Regions from separate parts of the Litoribacillus peritrichatus genome, predicted to be linked through region 3. Evidence: predicted binding sites of a transcription regulator. Region 3 holds the regulator's gene; each other region holds the start of a gene.
What was found. Region 3 encodes PhoB, which activates phosphate uptake and scavenging genes when phosphate is short. Its sites were predicted from a motif close to TGTCATANNNNTGTCANA; they were not measured.

Region 1 (4,792 bases), on a different contig from region 3:
ACCGTGGTCAGAAAGGATGAAAGCACCCCCATCGAGACTTTGCCCAGCCCCTCCATAGCGCCATCCACCACGGCAGCGTGATTGTCCGCTTTGCTTAAAGTCTGCTTGCTTTCAGCGGCCTCGGAATTGCCCTGACTGGAAATACCTTGTCGTTTTTTATACACATACGCCGCAATGCTTTCGGCGATTACAATGGCGTCGTCCATTAAAATACCAATGGCCATCAACAGCGCCACCATAGTGATCATGTTGATGCTGATGCCAAATAAAGACATGACATACAAAGTCGCCAAAAACGAAACGGGTAAGCCCATCGCCACCCAAAAAGCAAAACGAAGGCGAAAGAACAGCGCCAAAGTCAGCGCCACCAGCACAAAGCCTTGCCAGCCGTTGTCCACCAGCATGTTCAGGCGATCCACCACAATCGAGGTCTTATCCTGCGTTAACGTCAAGCTCACGCCGAACGGCTTGGTTTGCTCTTCTTTCGCCAAAAACGTCTTCAGGTCTTCGAGTACCGTCAGAGAGTCATCCGCTTTGCTCTTACTTATTTTTAAAATGGTCGCAGGTTTACCATCGAAGTAAATTTTCTCTTCATCCAGCTCAAACTGATCCACCACAGTGGCAATATCACCCAAGCGAATTTCAGCGCCTTCGGCATTCGAAGCAATCACTAGAGACATCAACTCTTCAGCGGTGGTACGTTGTTCGTCGTAGCGAATGAGCAGGGTTTTATCATCCGTCTCTATCTGACCCAAAGGCATTTTGACATTTTGACGCTCCACCGCAGTCGATATGTCCGTCAGACTCAGGTTGTATTGGCGAACCAGAGGCACTGACAATTCAACTCTCAGCTGGCGCTCGGAAAAGCCTTGCATTTCTACGTCGGCCACCCCGTTTAAGCGCTGTAACCTATGCTTCAAATCTTCGGCGTAGCTTTTTAAATGGGTTTGATAGGTTTCAGCGGTTACCGCAATACTGACCACATCATCAAAACGGTTAAACTGGCTGACAATGGGTTGTTCGGCTTGATCCGGAAAATCATCAATGGCATCCACTTCGGTTTTGATGTCATTGATGAAGCGGTTTTCATCGCCTTTGTCATCCATTTCAACAATTAACCGACCCAAGCCCTCAATGGCTTCGCACTGTTTTTCTTTCAGGTAAGCAACACCGGCGACGGCTTCTTCAAGCCGCTGACAAATGGACTCTTCCACATCCACGGGTGAGGCACCAGGCCAGATGACTCGTGTCTCGACTTTCACCGGGCGACTGTCAGGAAAGGTTTCCCGTTTGATGTTTGGCAAAGCAGTAATGCCCAAGGCCATCAACATCAACATAATTAAATTGGCGGCCGTCGGGTGTGCGGCTAAATATTTCAACATGATCAGCCCTCCTCAGTCGCGGAGGTCTTTTCAACAGCAGGCTGAATAGTCGAGCTTGGCGATGCCTCCATTGAGCCTTCATCAACCGGTTGAGTTTTCACTAACGCACCCGCGATGACGGGCACCAGATCGGTTAAGATGATTTGTTCGCCCCCCGAAAGCTCTTCCGTTTTCTCAATGGCAACCCAACCATCCGAGCTGAACAGTTCTTTGACCGGCTTGATTCTCAAGCGGCTGTCCTGATCAACAATATACACATTGCCCTGATGAATGGCGCGCGCCGGCAAGGCCAGTAAGCGGTCCTCTCGCCCGGTCACTCGTACTTCCACAAACATACCGGCCACCAACGGAGGTCGTTGCCGAATTTTGATGGCGTTCGGGTCTTGTCTGACTTCCACAATCAAACCCACAGTACCTCGCGACTGATCCACTTCACCACTGATGCGGTTTAAACTGGCAGGCCACCGAATTTCTTCCCCGGCAGCGCGCACCACCACTTCTGCACTTGGAAAAATGTAAGAAGGCTCAACTTTCTCTAACGACACCAGCACTTCTTTTGGCAAAGTGCGCATGGCTTTGCGCATGTCATGAATGCCCACCTGAGATTCCACTTCCATCTGCTCCCAGGCGTGAGCAACCACCATGATTTTGGAGACAGACACCACTTCGTCAACATTGATGTTTTCTTCCACAATCAGCCCCCGAAAAGGCATTGTAACCACGGTTTTTTCGAGTAAGCGCTGAGCATCGGCTAAGCGAGCGGTCTGCACTCGGTGGCTGGCTTCCAACACCAATTTACGGGAAGGCACCAAACGCAATGTGTTTTCAAGATCCAGTACCCGTTGACGCTGGCTCAACAGGTTTCTGCGCTCTGAGTCGTAACTGGATTGCGAGGTCAGTTTCTTTTTCAGCAAACGCTCTTGACGCTTCACTTCATTATCCACAATCTTGAGCTGATTCTTTTCAATCTCCAACGACATCTGCAGGTTGTTCTTTTCGATCACCAGACTGTCCAGCTCAGACTTGACTGAGGCCAAGTCGGCAGTGGCTTGAGCCACTTGCAGCTCATACTGCAACGGGTCCACTTTAAGCAATATTGTCCCTTGCTCGATGAACTTACCTCGTTCCAGCATCGGATTTTTGTAAGTAACACGCCCTTCAATCTCAGAAATCGCCTGCCACTCTTTTTGAGGACGAACATGACCAAAAGCGACGATTTGTGAGCCGATCATCCGTTCTTTTAACGTGACTGTTTCGACTAAAATAGCCCGTTCAGAAACCTCTTCCATCGGTAATGGCTTTTTGTTTTTTGCAACTACCATCAAAACCAGAAAGCCCGCCAAAAACGCGACAAAAAAGCCAAGTTTACTTTTGATCAACTTCGAGAACATGCTCATAGAAATGCCTTAACTGAGTGACTCTGATTTTAGAATGATTGTTTTTATAGCGATTGTTTTTGTTATTTTGCGCAACCGGGTATGACACCGGCAGACGCAATACCTTAGTCTTACTTTTTCGTTCGGTTAAGCAATTAAATTCACCGCAATTAATCAAGCGATTAATTAATTGTAGGCATTCACGCTAAATAAGTTCTAGCAACATCAAGTCTCACAAAAACCATTGTCTCGGAAAAAACCATTAACCACAGAAACGTCATACCTTGTGATACTTTTGTGATCTTCACGTGAAGCCTTCGCGATATCTCCTACGTATTGTTATTTCCATCATCAAACTGTTTATCAAATTCAATGTTCATCCAATAAGCAGTTAACCCGAATTTAAGTGTCCAGGCATCACTTATTTAATGGAAAGAAAAACAAAAAAACTCTAGGAGACAACATGAACACGCTTACCAAGATCGCATCCCCATTACTATTGGCTTTACCGCTTGTGGCGGCACCAGTATCCGCTGCTGAATTGAATATCGAGGTAACCAATCTTACCAACGGCATTCACTTTACCCCGCTTCTTATTACAGCACACGATGACAGCGTTGACTTCTTTACAACCGGAGTAGCTGCTTCACCAGCGCTTATCAGTATGGCCGAAGGTGGTGTAATTGACGATTTAATGACAGAAAATCCAGGACCGAATGCGGTGCATCGTGAAAATCCGGCAGGTGGACTTTTGGCGCCATCCATGAGCATAGCGACGACACTGTCCACCAACGAGCTGGATCATTTATCCATCGTTGCCATGATGCTGCCGACCAACGATGGCTTCATTGGTCTAGACAGCTGGGCGATCCCGGAAGAAGCAGGGACTTACACCGTTTATCTGAACGGTTACGATGCGGGTTCTGAGGCCAATACCGAATTACTGTCCAGCAACAGCGGCCAGGAAACCATCCCTAACCCACCACCACTAGGGTTAACAGCTCAAAACGCCAGCGGCGTTGCCAGCACAGACAATAACGAAACCGTTCATATTCATCGCGGTAATATCGGCGACATTGATGCAAACGGCGGCGCAAGTGATCTGGACAGCCGTGTACATCGCTGGTTAAACCCGGTTGCAAAAGTGGTTATCACCGTTGCTGAAGACGCTGAATAATAAGGGAAGAAACCGATGAATCACACATTAAAGAAATCCCTTCTGGTCACCCTGTTTCCAGCATTAATTGTTGGTCTCTCAGGGTGCAGTGACAACGACAGTTCAAGCAATTCAGCCCCAGGCAATAACAACATAGAATTTGAAGTGTCAGTCACTAACCTGAGTGCAAATCAGCCTTTTTCTCCCATTGCGGTTATTTACCATAAGGACGGCTATTCCGCCTGGAGTATTGGAGACGAGGCATCAAGCGGTCTGGAAGAACTTGCTGAAAGCGGCATGAACGAAGCGTTCGTTACGGAAGCGGAAAACCATGACGCTCATTTGGCAGCCATCGGAGACGATGAGTTTATTGGTCCAGGTCAAACCCATACCATTTCTGCTTCGTTCGCAAACGATGACGCAGACATCGAACTCACCTTCGCCACCATGCTGGTAAATACCAATGATGCCTTTACCGGGCTTTCCGGTTGGCACATCGGTGAATTACAAGTCGGAGAGTCATTAACGCGTTTGGCTCCAATCTACGATGCAGGCACAGAGTTCAATTCCGAAGAAGCTGGCACAATTCCTGGCCCGGCCGATTCATCCGGCATTGAAGACAGAGGTTTCAATCCTGAACGGGAAGTCAGCAACATTGTTACTCGTCATCCAGGTGTAGTCTCTCAGGGCGTTGATGGCGGTTTTGATGAGAACCCGGACTCAGTTCTGGACGAATCACATCGTTTTGATGCACCAATTGCAAAAATTGTTGTCACACGAGTGAACTGATGAAAACTTGCCCTGACGCTTTAGGTGGTTTGTCATCGTTCCCCCGTTTATTAAATGATAATAACTACCGGCCTCAGGGCAACATCATG
Region 2 (4,792 bases), on a different contig from region 3:
CATGGTTTTGGTTGACTTATCTGCACTATTCAAGCCCGGCACGTCATATTCTGCGATTTTTTCAACACTCGCAGATTTCAACATAGGCGCAACTTCATAAAGCAAATACAAGAAAATCAGCATGATGGTCATAATCACGCTGATTCCGCCGATCCCGATTCCGTGGGTGGCTACTTTATCCTTTAAGTTACGAATCTTACGCTTGCGCGCAAGAGCAGGAGAATTAAGATCAAGTTTCACTGAGCTCATAAGCAATTTTCTCAGGGGTATTTACTAGTTGCAGCTAAAATAAGTCAATTGTGTTACAGAAATATTACAGACTGAAATCAAAAAAAAAGGGGAAGTAAACTTCCCCTTTTAACTCTTACTGATGAAGAGTGGTTATAGGTCTAATGCCTTCAAAGACTTAGACACAACTTTTGAAGGTAGCGGGATGTAACCGTCTTTGATTACGATTTCCTGACCTTGCTTAGAAAGCACCATTTTTACAAACTCAGCTTCCATTGGAGACAGAGACTTGTTAGGCGCCTTGTTCACGTAAACGTACAAGAAGCGAGACAATGGGTAAGTTTTGTTTACAGCATTATCAGGCGTTGCTTCAACAAACTTCTGACCTGGCTTCTTAGCCAAAGGAATCGCACGAACACTTGATGTCTTATAACCAATACCAGAGTAACCAATACCGTTGATTGACTCAGAAACACCCGTTACCACAGAAGAAGAACCAGGCTGCTCATTGACACTTGACTTGTAGTCACCCTTACAAAGTGCTTTTTTCTTGAAGTAACCGTAGGTGCCAGATGCTGAGTTACGACCGAACAACTGAATGTCACGGTTTTGCCACTCGCCATTCAGACCCGCCTGACCCCAGCTGGAGATGTCTTCTTTGTTTTTACACTTACGGGTGTTTGAGAAGATTGCATCAACCTGGGCAATCGTCATGCCTTTGATTGGGTTATCCTTGTTCACGTAAACCGCCAAGGCATCAATCGCTACCGGAATCGCAGTTGGCTTGTAGCCGAATTTTTTCTCAAACGCTTCAACTTCTTTATCCTTCATCTTGCGAGACATAGGACCAAAGTTAGAAGTACCAGCGGTTAGCGCTGGCGGCGCAGTTGAAGAACCGGCAGCCTGAATCTGGATGTTCACGTTTGGATAGAAGCGCTTAAAATCTTCCGCCCAAAGAGTCATCAGGTTCGCCAACGTATCTGAACCCATTGAACTGAAGTTACCAGACACACCCGAAGTTTTTGAATAAGGTGCAATGTCGGCATCAACTTTAGCAGCCGCTGTCGCTTGACCGGTGAACGCTGCTGCAGCAACGATGGATACCGCTGCAAAAATCTTTTTCATTTTCATAATGACTACTCTCCAAAATTAAGTAGATACTGTCAGAAATTGTTTCGGGAACCTCTGAATAAATCTATTAACCTCTGGCCAGACTGGCTCAGCCAGAACGCTAAAAAACTTACTCAAAAACTCCCTGAGTTCTTTCAAATTTTCGATCAATATATAAGCGGTTTGTGACAGCTATGTTACAACGAAGACGGCTAAAAATAATTTAGTTAATTAAACCCGACCTCGATCCTGACCGGTGAGTTATGCACTTAACTGCTGTCTCATTACAGCACCATTCTTTATAATGCCCCGCAAAAAACTAATAAGTGGTTGTCACACATGTTTGAAATATTCCACCGAATACACATTTCGTTGGCAAAAGGCAGCGAGTGGTTTGGGAAAACCCTTTCCTGGCTAACCCTCTTCATGACCGTTCTGATGTTCACACTGGTGGTATTACGTTACGCCTTTGACTTTAATCTTATCTTTTTACAAGAATCGGTATTGTACCTCCACGCCGCAGTTTTCCTGCTGGGTGCGGGTTATACCCTCAAAATGGACGGCCACGTTCGGGTGGACATCCTCTATCGTGACATGAAAGCCCATCAAAAAGCCTGGGTGAACCTCCTCGGCTGTTTATTTTTATTAATACCAATGATGACGTTCATCGGTGTCATCAGTTGGGAATACATCGCCTTTTCCTGGTCCATGCAGGAAAAATCCCAGGAAGCTGGCGGCTTGCCTTTCGTCTACCTTTTAAAATCCCTGATCTTAGGCATGGTCATCAGTGTCCTCATTCAGGGCATTTCGGAAATCTGTAAAAGTTTGGCGATTTTAGGCCATCATTATTCTCAGGAGGCAAAATAATGGAACTCATGCCTCTATTTATGTTTTTAACCATTTGTTTCGTTCTGATGCTGGGCTTTCCTGTTGCCTTTACCTTAGGCGGAACCGCATTGGCGTTTGCAGGCATCGGTTTGCTGACCGGCACGTTCGACGGCGCCTTTCTGGAAGCTTTACCGAACCGATTGTTTGGCCTGATCAGTAATCAAACCTTAATGGCCGTGCCTTTCTTTGTCTTCATGGGCGTCATGCTGCAAAAATCCAAAGTCGCTGAAGATTTACTGGAAAGTATGTCGATTCTGTTTGGCAGTTGGCCCGGAGGTGTCGGCATCGCCGTTACTGTGGTTGGTATGCTAATGGCCGCCAGTACCGGCATTGTCGGGGCCACCGTTGTGACCATGGGTTTGATCTCGTTACCCACCATGATCAAACAAGGTTACGACCCCAAATTGGCTACCGGCGCGATTTGCGCCACTGGCACTCTGGGGCAAATCATTCCGCCATCCATCGCACTTGTCATCTTAGGAGACGTGCTTTCCAGTGCCTATCAACAGGCTCAATTAAGCATGGGCATCTTTTCACCGAAAACCGTCTCCGTCGGTGATTTGTTTGTGGGTGCCATCATTCCGGGACTGATCCTGGTCGCACTGTATGGCTTATATATTTACGTCACCGCGTTACTGAAACCGGAGGCCGCACCAGCGATTTCCAGAAAAGAGATGATCGATAACCACACCCACGATCATTTAATCAAAATCATCTTTTTCGGGCTATTACCGCCTTTAATCTTAATCATCAGCGTATTAGGTTCCATTGTCGGAGGTGTCGCAACACCGACGGAAGCGGCTGCCGTAGGGGCATTTGGTGCCACAGTTTTAGCGGCACTCAGAAAACAACTGTCACTGACCTGCCTGAAAGATGTGTGTCAGCAAACCACACAAGTCACCTGCATGGTGTTTATGATCTTCATCGGCGCGGCCATTTTCTCGCTGGTATTTCGCGGCTTTGGTGGCGAAGAGCTCATTCAGTCGGTATTTGAAAGCATTCCTGGCGGTGCGTTAGGTGCCATGCTGGTCGTGATGATCGTCATCTTCTTGCTCGGCTTCATCTTGGACTTCATCGAAATCACCTTTGTCGTCGTGCCCATTGTGGCCCCGATTCTGTTAGCCATGGGGCTGGACCCGGTCTGGTTAGGCATCATGATTGCCATCAATCTGCAGACCTCCTTTTTAACACCGCCATTTGGTTTTGCTTTGTTCTATTTAAGAGGCGTGGCACCGCCGGAAGTTAAGACTTCCGATATGTACAAAGGCGTTATTCCATTCATTATCATTCAGCTGCTATTGCTGATTGGCCTGGCTTTCTTCCCGGAACTGGCCACATGGCTGCCTGAGCAAGTGTACGGGAGTTAGCTCTGTGACAACTGCCCCAAGGATATGACACACCAATACATAGACTTGGGGTTTATGAATCAATTTAGAATCAGTTAAAACGGCTAAGCCAGATAGTGGCCGCCCCTGCTTCACGGGGCGGTCATGGCGATATTCGAATAAAAAGTCTGCTAGTGCCCCTTTGCTGACTCTTAGCCTAACTGCTACTGACGTCTGGTATCACATCGAAAGCGCTCAATTTCAAAGAGAATCTAAAGGACTTTTAACGCCTTTGGTTCTTTGTCTGAGATCATCGTTGTGAATAGGTTTTGTTACAGTTTTATGAAAAAGTCTGCTTTGTACAGTGAGGATTTTTATAGGAATTTCTTAAATGCCTTGTTACAGTTAGGCTGAGAAAATTTTTGGAAAAAGTAGATAAAGTAATATACGGGCAGTCCGGGTCCGTCCATTACACTGTTATATTTTCCTAATTATCGAGTACTAGATGTCTGAAGAATTAGAGCCAAGATTACACGAGAGCATAAAAGATCTTTGCAAGGCTGGTGATCAACTTGTGGGCGAACAACTTTATTCAGAAGCAAGAGCCAAATATATTGAAGCTCTTAAGTTACTTCCAAGCCCGCAATCAAACTGGGAGGCTGCTACTTGGATTTACGTGGCAGTCGGAGACACTCATTTTTTTACTAAAAATTTTGAGAAAATGCTGAAGTGCTTCATTAATGCCATTCAATGCCCTGGTGGTCTCGGAAATCCGTTTATACACCTTAGGCTTGGCCAAGCCCATTTCGAGTTGAGCAAATTTGAGAGTGCTGCAGAAGAATTAACAAGAGCGTATATGGGGGCTGGAATGAATATATTTATGGAAGACGATCCTAAATATCTTGCATTCCTTGAAACGAAAATTGAAATTTAACCAGGCCATCTTGCATCGCCCCAGCAAAAAGACGCTGGGGCTGGACAGTCTTTCGCTCCGGCCTTTTGTGCATGGCTTCGCCATGCACAAAAGTCCTTCACTCAAGCCTGCCGCAAATGGCGGCGTTAGATTTTACTAGTTATGAAAAAAGAGCTTCTTGAAAAATCGCTTGAGAATATTGATAGTCAAGATTCAGAGTTTATCTTTGATGAAAGTACTATCACGTGGCAGGTTAGCTATGTTTGGTTGATTTGTGGAACTATCTCTGAGTTTTCTTCTATCGAAGAATTCTTCCTCTACAGCGTTG
Region 3 (4,792 bases):
GGGCATTATGGGTTGCCGCTGACGGCTTCCCCCAGCTGAGTAATCTGGTCATTTTTGTTTTGGGTGTGGTGTTGATGCGATCGGCCGGCTGTGTAATCAACGATTACGCCGACCGGGATTTTGACCTTCATGTACGACGAACCAAAGAGCGGCCGTTGACGTCTGGCCGGGTGACCGCCAAAGAAGCACTCTGTTTATTCGGTGCGCTGGTGTTTATTTCTTTTATTCTGGTGCTGTTCACCAATAAAGAAACCATTTATATGTCATTTGGCGCAGTGTTTCTGGCGTCCCTTTATCCGTTCATGAAACGCTTTACCTACTTTCCACAGGTATTTTTAGGGGCCGCTTTTGGCTGGGCCGTACCGATGGCATTCACCGCAGAAACCGGCACCGTGATTGAAGAAACCTGGTTACTTTATATAGCTACATTACTTTGGACGATTGCTTACGACACGCAATACGCCATGGTGGACCGGGAAGACGACCTAAAAGTCGGCATTAAATCCACGGCCATTTTGTTTGGCGAAATGGACAATATCGCCATCATCAGTCTTCAGGTACTGACGATGATCACCTTGCTGCTGATGGGGCAACAGCTCTCAGCCGGGGTCGCTTATTACCTAGGTTTGGCAGTCGCCGCCGGCTTATTTGGTTACCAGTATGTCCTTACCCAACACCGCAACCCGGACATGTGTTTTAAAGCATTTCTGAACAACCACTGGGTAGGCACTGCAGTCTTCAGTGGCATTCTGGTGGATTCCTTTTTTTAGCAAATCCGCCTCTGTCACACGCAGACGGTCGAAAACCTGTCATACTTTTGTAACAAAAGTGTCTTCTAATAAGACTGTCTTTTAACAACCACACTAACAGGCAAAAGTGATGGCGGGAAAAAAAGTTCTTATTGTTGATGATGAAGCGCCTATCCGTGAAATGATCATGGTCGCTCTGGAAATGGCAGGTTATGACTGTCTGGAAGCAGAGCATACGCAGGAAGCCCACTCAATCATCGTAGATCAGCAACCGGATTTAATTTTATTAGACTGGATGCTACCAGGTGCGTCAGGGATTGAATTTGCACGTCGCCTTAAGAAAGATGAGCTGACAGCAGATGTACCTATCATCATGCTGACCGCAAAAAGCGAAGAGGACAATAAAATTCAGGGCCTTGAAGCGGGTGCGGACGATTACATCACCAAACCGTTTTCTCCAAGAGAATTGGTGGCTCGTCTCAAAGCGGTCTTGCGTCGAACCACCCCACAGGGCATTGAAGAAACCATCGAGGTCAATGGCCTTGAGCTGAACCCGGTTTCCCATCGCATCATCGCCAATGGTGATGCTGTGGATATGGGGCCAACCGAGTTCCGACTGCTGCAGTTTTTCATGACTCATCAGGAGCGCGCCTATTCCAGAAGCCAACTGCTGGATCATGTCTGGGGTGGCAACGTTTATGTCGAAGAGCGTACGGTGGATGTTCACATTCGTCGCTTACGTAAAGCGCTGACTGAAACCGGTCATGATAATTTGATCCAAACCGTTCGTGGCACAGGTTATCGCTTTTCCACAAATGCGGCATAGAGTAAGCTGTTGCAGCATGACCTCATTCAGAAACGCAGCCTTTGAGGCTGCGTTTCTGATATGAATCCCTGTATTTTATTATCTTGCCTAGGTAAGGAAGCTGAGTGTTAAGTAATTGGTACATTGAATTACAGCGCGTGACCTTATTGGTGCTGGCCACCACCCTCATTGGTTATTTATTCGGTTATCCCGTCGTGGGCCTGATTCTCGGCCTGATCGCTTACGTGGTCTGGACCATACGCCAAATGTCACGGCTTGAATCCTGGCTGCAACATCAGGAACTCGACAAGTTACCGTTAAGTGAAGGTCTGTGGGGAAGATTATTTGACTCCATTTACCGTCAGGAGCGTGATCACCAAACGGCCAAACGCAAACTTCAGACCATCATCAACCGAATACAACAATCCACTTCTGCGCTGCAGGACGCCGTCATCATGGTCGAAAGCGATGGCACTTTGGAGTGGTGGAACCGCTCAACCGAAGCCTTATTAGGCTTCAGAACACCGGTGGACGGTGGTCAGCACATCACCAACCTGATCCGCGACCCGGACTTTGTGGAATACTTCGAACTCGGTGATTACACCACGCCGTTAACGCTCAACAGCCCGATCAATCAAAGCGTTGCCCTGGAAATGACCATCACCCCATTTGGGAACGATGAACGCCTGATTACCGCGCGGGACATCACTCACATTGAACACCTGGAACGCATGCGCAAAGATTTCGTGGCTAACGTCAGTCATGAATTAAAAACCCCGCTGACGGTGTTAATCGGCTACCTTGAAACGCTGATTGATTACTCGGACGAAAGCGACAACCGCTGGTTACGCATCTACCATCAGATGCAGTCCCAGGCCGTTCGGATGCAAGATCTGGTGCATGATCTTCTAATTCTGACCCGTCTGGAAACCACCGAAATCAATGTGAAAGAGCAACCGGTGAACCTCAAGCAACTGCTGGAGCACTTAGCCGCAGAAGCCCGCTCTTTCAGCAACGGTCGCCATGAAATTCAGATTTCGGCGATCGATATTGAAATTGACGGCTGTTACGACGAACTGAGCAGCGCCTTCAGTAACCTGATCTTCAATGCGGTGAAATACACACCTGAAGGCGGCCGGGTAGACATCACCGGTTACCGCGACAAAACCAGTATCCGGGTGGATGTCATCGACAACGGCCCCGGCATCGATCAAAAACACATCCCACACCTGACCGAACGCTTCTACCGTGTGGATGCCAGCCGCAAATCAGACACCGGCGGTACGGGACTGGGATTAGCCATCACCAAACATATTCTGATGCGCCACAACGGCCACTTATTGATTGAAAGTAAATTAGGGTACGGCAGTAAATTCAGCTGTGAATTTCCGCTGTCAGTGCTTAGCTCTGGTTTGCCCGATCCGTCAAACTGACTCCGGAAGGCAAGCTGACATCAATGGCCACCGGCAGGTGATCTGAGATCGGATGATCCAAAACATCAATGGCGTGTGTTCTTAAATTAGGGCTGATCAGAATATGATCCAGCCCGCGCTGAGGCGCCCAGCTGGGAAAAGTGCTGATGCCATCGGTGGCTAGCGCCAGCGAGGTTTCTTTCAACGGGGAATCATCCAATAACCGCTCCGCATGGCAGTTCAAATCCCCCATCAACACCACATACTTGTACTTCTCGATCTGTTCTTTCACGTAGGCCAGCTGATTCATTTGTGCCCGTTGGGACAAAGACAAATGCATCATCACCACCAACAGCGGCTCATCGGTAGTGGTTTGATATTCAATGAACATGGCACCCCGGCCAGGAATCAATGAAGGCAAAACATGATTATTCACACTGGTTGGGATGATCCGGCTCAAAACACCATTGCCGTGTTGAGCCAGTAGCCCGAAATCACGATTCAGCTGCTGATGCCAAAACGAGAATTTGCCTTTTTCAGCCAGGTATTTCACCTGATTCACAAAACCGCTTCTCAGGCTCCCACCGTCGGCCTCCTGCAACGCCACCACATCAAAATGGGACAACACATCGGAGATTCGATCCATGTTATCAATGCGTTCAGAGTGGGGCAGGACGTGTTGCCAACTGCGGGTCAGATAATGAAGATAACGGCCAACGGAATTGCCGACCTGGATATTAAACGAGATCAACCGAACGTGTTCTAACCCATCATCTTCAATGATGGGCAGATACTTTTGAGCGGGGTATTCAATCGGGGCTTGAACTTCAGACCGATTCAGGGAAAGAGATCGCAATTCATCGATTGCATCCCTTACCTGTTCTACTCGTTTCTTAACCCGTTCAAGCATTGGAGAATCCCTCTCATCTCTCGCCGATCACCGGAGAATTATTTTTTGGCCGTTCTTTCTAATTCTATCAGATGATCCACAACTTTTAGCATACGATCGAAAGAACCCGCTGAACGAGAGTCAACACGATATTTACCATTCACGATCATCGCCGGTACACCGGTAACGCGATAACTGCGTGTACGGGATTGAGCCATGTTCACTTTGCTTTTCACCGCAAATGAATTCCAGGCTTTTTTGTAGTCTTCTTCAGAAACACCCAAGGTTTTAAAGAACGCAATGCGCTTGTCTTCACTGCGCAGCTTGTTACGCAATACATGATACTCATTAAACACCGCTGCACGGCCTTTTTCTAACACGTTGGCGGCTTCCATCGCATAATGCAACTGTGTTTCAGGGGCCCAGCCACCAAAGTCACCAGGCTGATGATGGAAGTCCACGTCTTCCGCAACGGTCGTCATCCAGCGATTGATCATAGGCTCAAACTTGAAACAGTGACCACAGCCATACCAGAATAATTCAATGACCTCGATTTTATTCTCGTCACGGGTCGCCACAGGATAGGGCAGTTGCTGATAATCTTTACCGGCAACGAAGTTCTCCGCTACCGATAATTGAGAAAGCAACATCGCAAACGTCGCCACCAAGGAAACCATTAATTTCTTCATTCATTACTCCTAGTAATAGTGCTTAATCCCGTATCCATATATATGGAGCCCTGTTTTGACATCCAATTTATATTTATTCCAGGCAAAATAAAAGGGAGTCATCAGACTCCCTTTTATTAAGATGCTACGAATAAGAGATGGTTCCCTTATACGACTGCTCAATAGACTAATTGACCATCTATTGATCCAGATCAGACTTCTGTTTAGTGAAGACCCTGGATGTACTGAGCAACGGCATCGATTTCATC

Region 1: the regulator PhoB is predicted to act here: its motif matches at 3,044-3,061, upstream of ABD744_RS12955 (spondin domain-containing protein).
Region 2: the regulator PhoB is predicted to act here: its motif matches at 1,523-1,540, upstream of ABD744_RS10505 (PstS family phosphate ABC transporter substrate-binding protein).

What each region holds. Positions count from the first base shown of each region.
Region 1 covers NZ_BAABBN010000007.1:735,316-740,107, reverse strand. Annotated here, with positions in the region: gene ABD744_RS12965 (efflux RND transporter permease subunit) at 1-1,382, opposite strand, end outside; gene ABD744_RS12960 (efflux RND transporter periplasmic adaptor subunit) at 1,385-2,779, opposite strand; gene ABD744_RS12955 (spondin domain-containing protein) at 3,222-3,935, shown strand; gene ABD744_RS12950 (spondin domain-containing protein) at 3,951-4,703, shown strand; gene ABD744_RS12945 (response regulator) at 4,703-4,792, shown strand, end outside.
Region 2 covers NZ_BAABBN010000007.1:168,163-172,954, reverse strand. Annotated here, with positions in the region: gene ABD744_RS10510 (ABC transporter permease subunit) at 1-249, opposite strand, end outside; gene ABD744_RS10505 (PstS family phosphate ABC transporter substrate-binding protein) at 382-1,359, opposite strand; gene ABD744_RS10500 (TRAP transporter small permease subunit) at 1,678-2,205, shown strand; gene ABD744_RS10495 (TRAP transporter large permease) at 2,202-3,593, shown strand; gene ABD744_RS10490 (hypothetical protein) at 4,057-4,485, shown strand; gene ABD744_RS10485 (hypothetical protein) at 4,627-4,792, shown strand, end outside.
Region 3 covers NZ_BAABBN010000017.1:99,224-104,015, reverse strand. Annotated here, with positions in the region: gene ubiA (4-hydroxybenzoate octaprenyltransferase) at 1-770, shown strand, start outside; gene phoB (phosphate regulon transcriptional regulator PhoB) at 880-1,575, shown strand; gene phoR (phosphate regulon sensor histidine kinase PhoR) at 1,680-2,987, shown strand; gene ABD744_RS21925 (endonuclease/exonuclease/phosphatase family protein) at 2,956-3,876, opposite strand; gene ABD744_RS21920 (thiol:disulfide interchange protein DsbA/DsbL) at 3,915-4,544, opposite strand; gene ABD744_RS21915 (c-type cytochrome) at 4,748-4,792, opposite strand, start outside.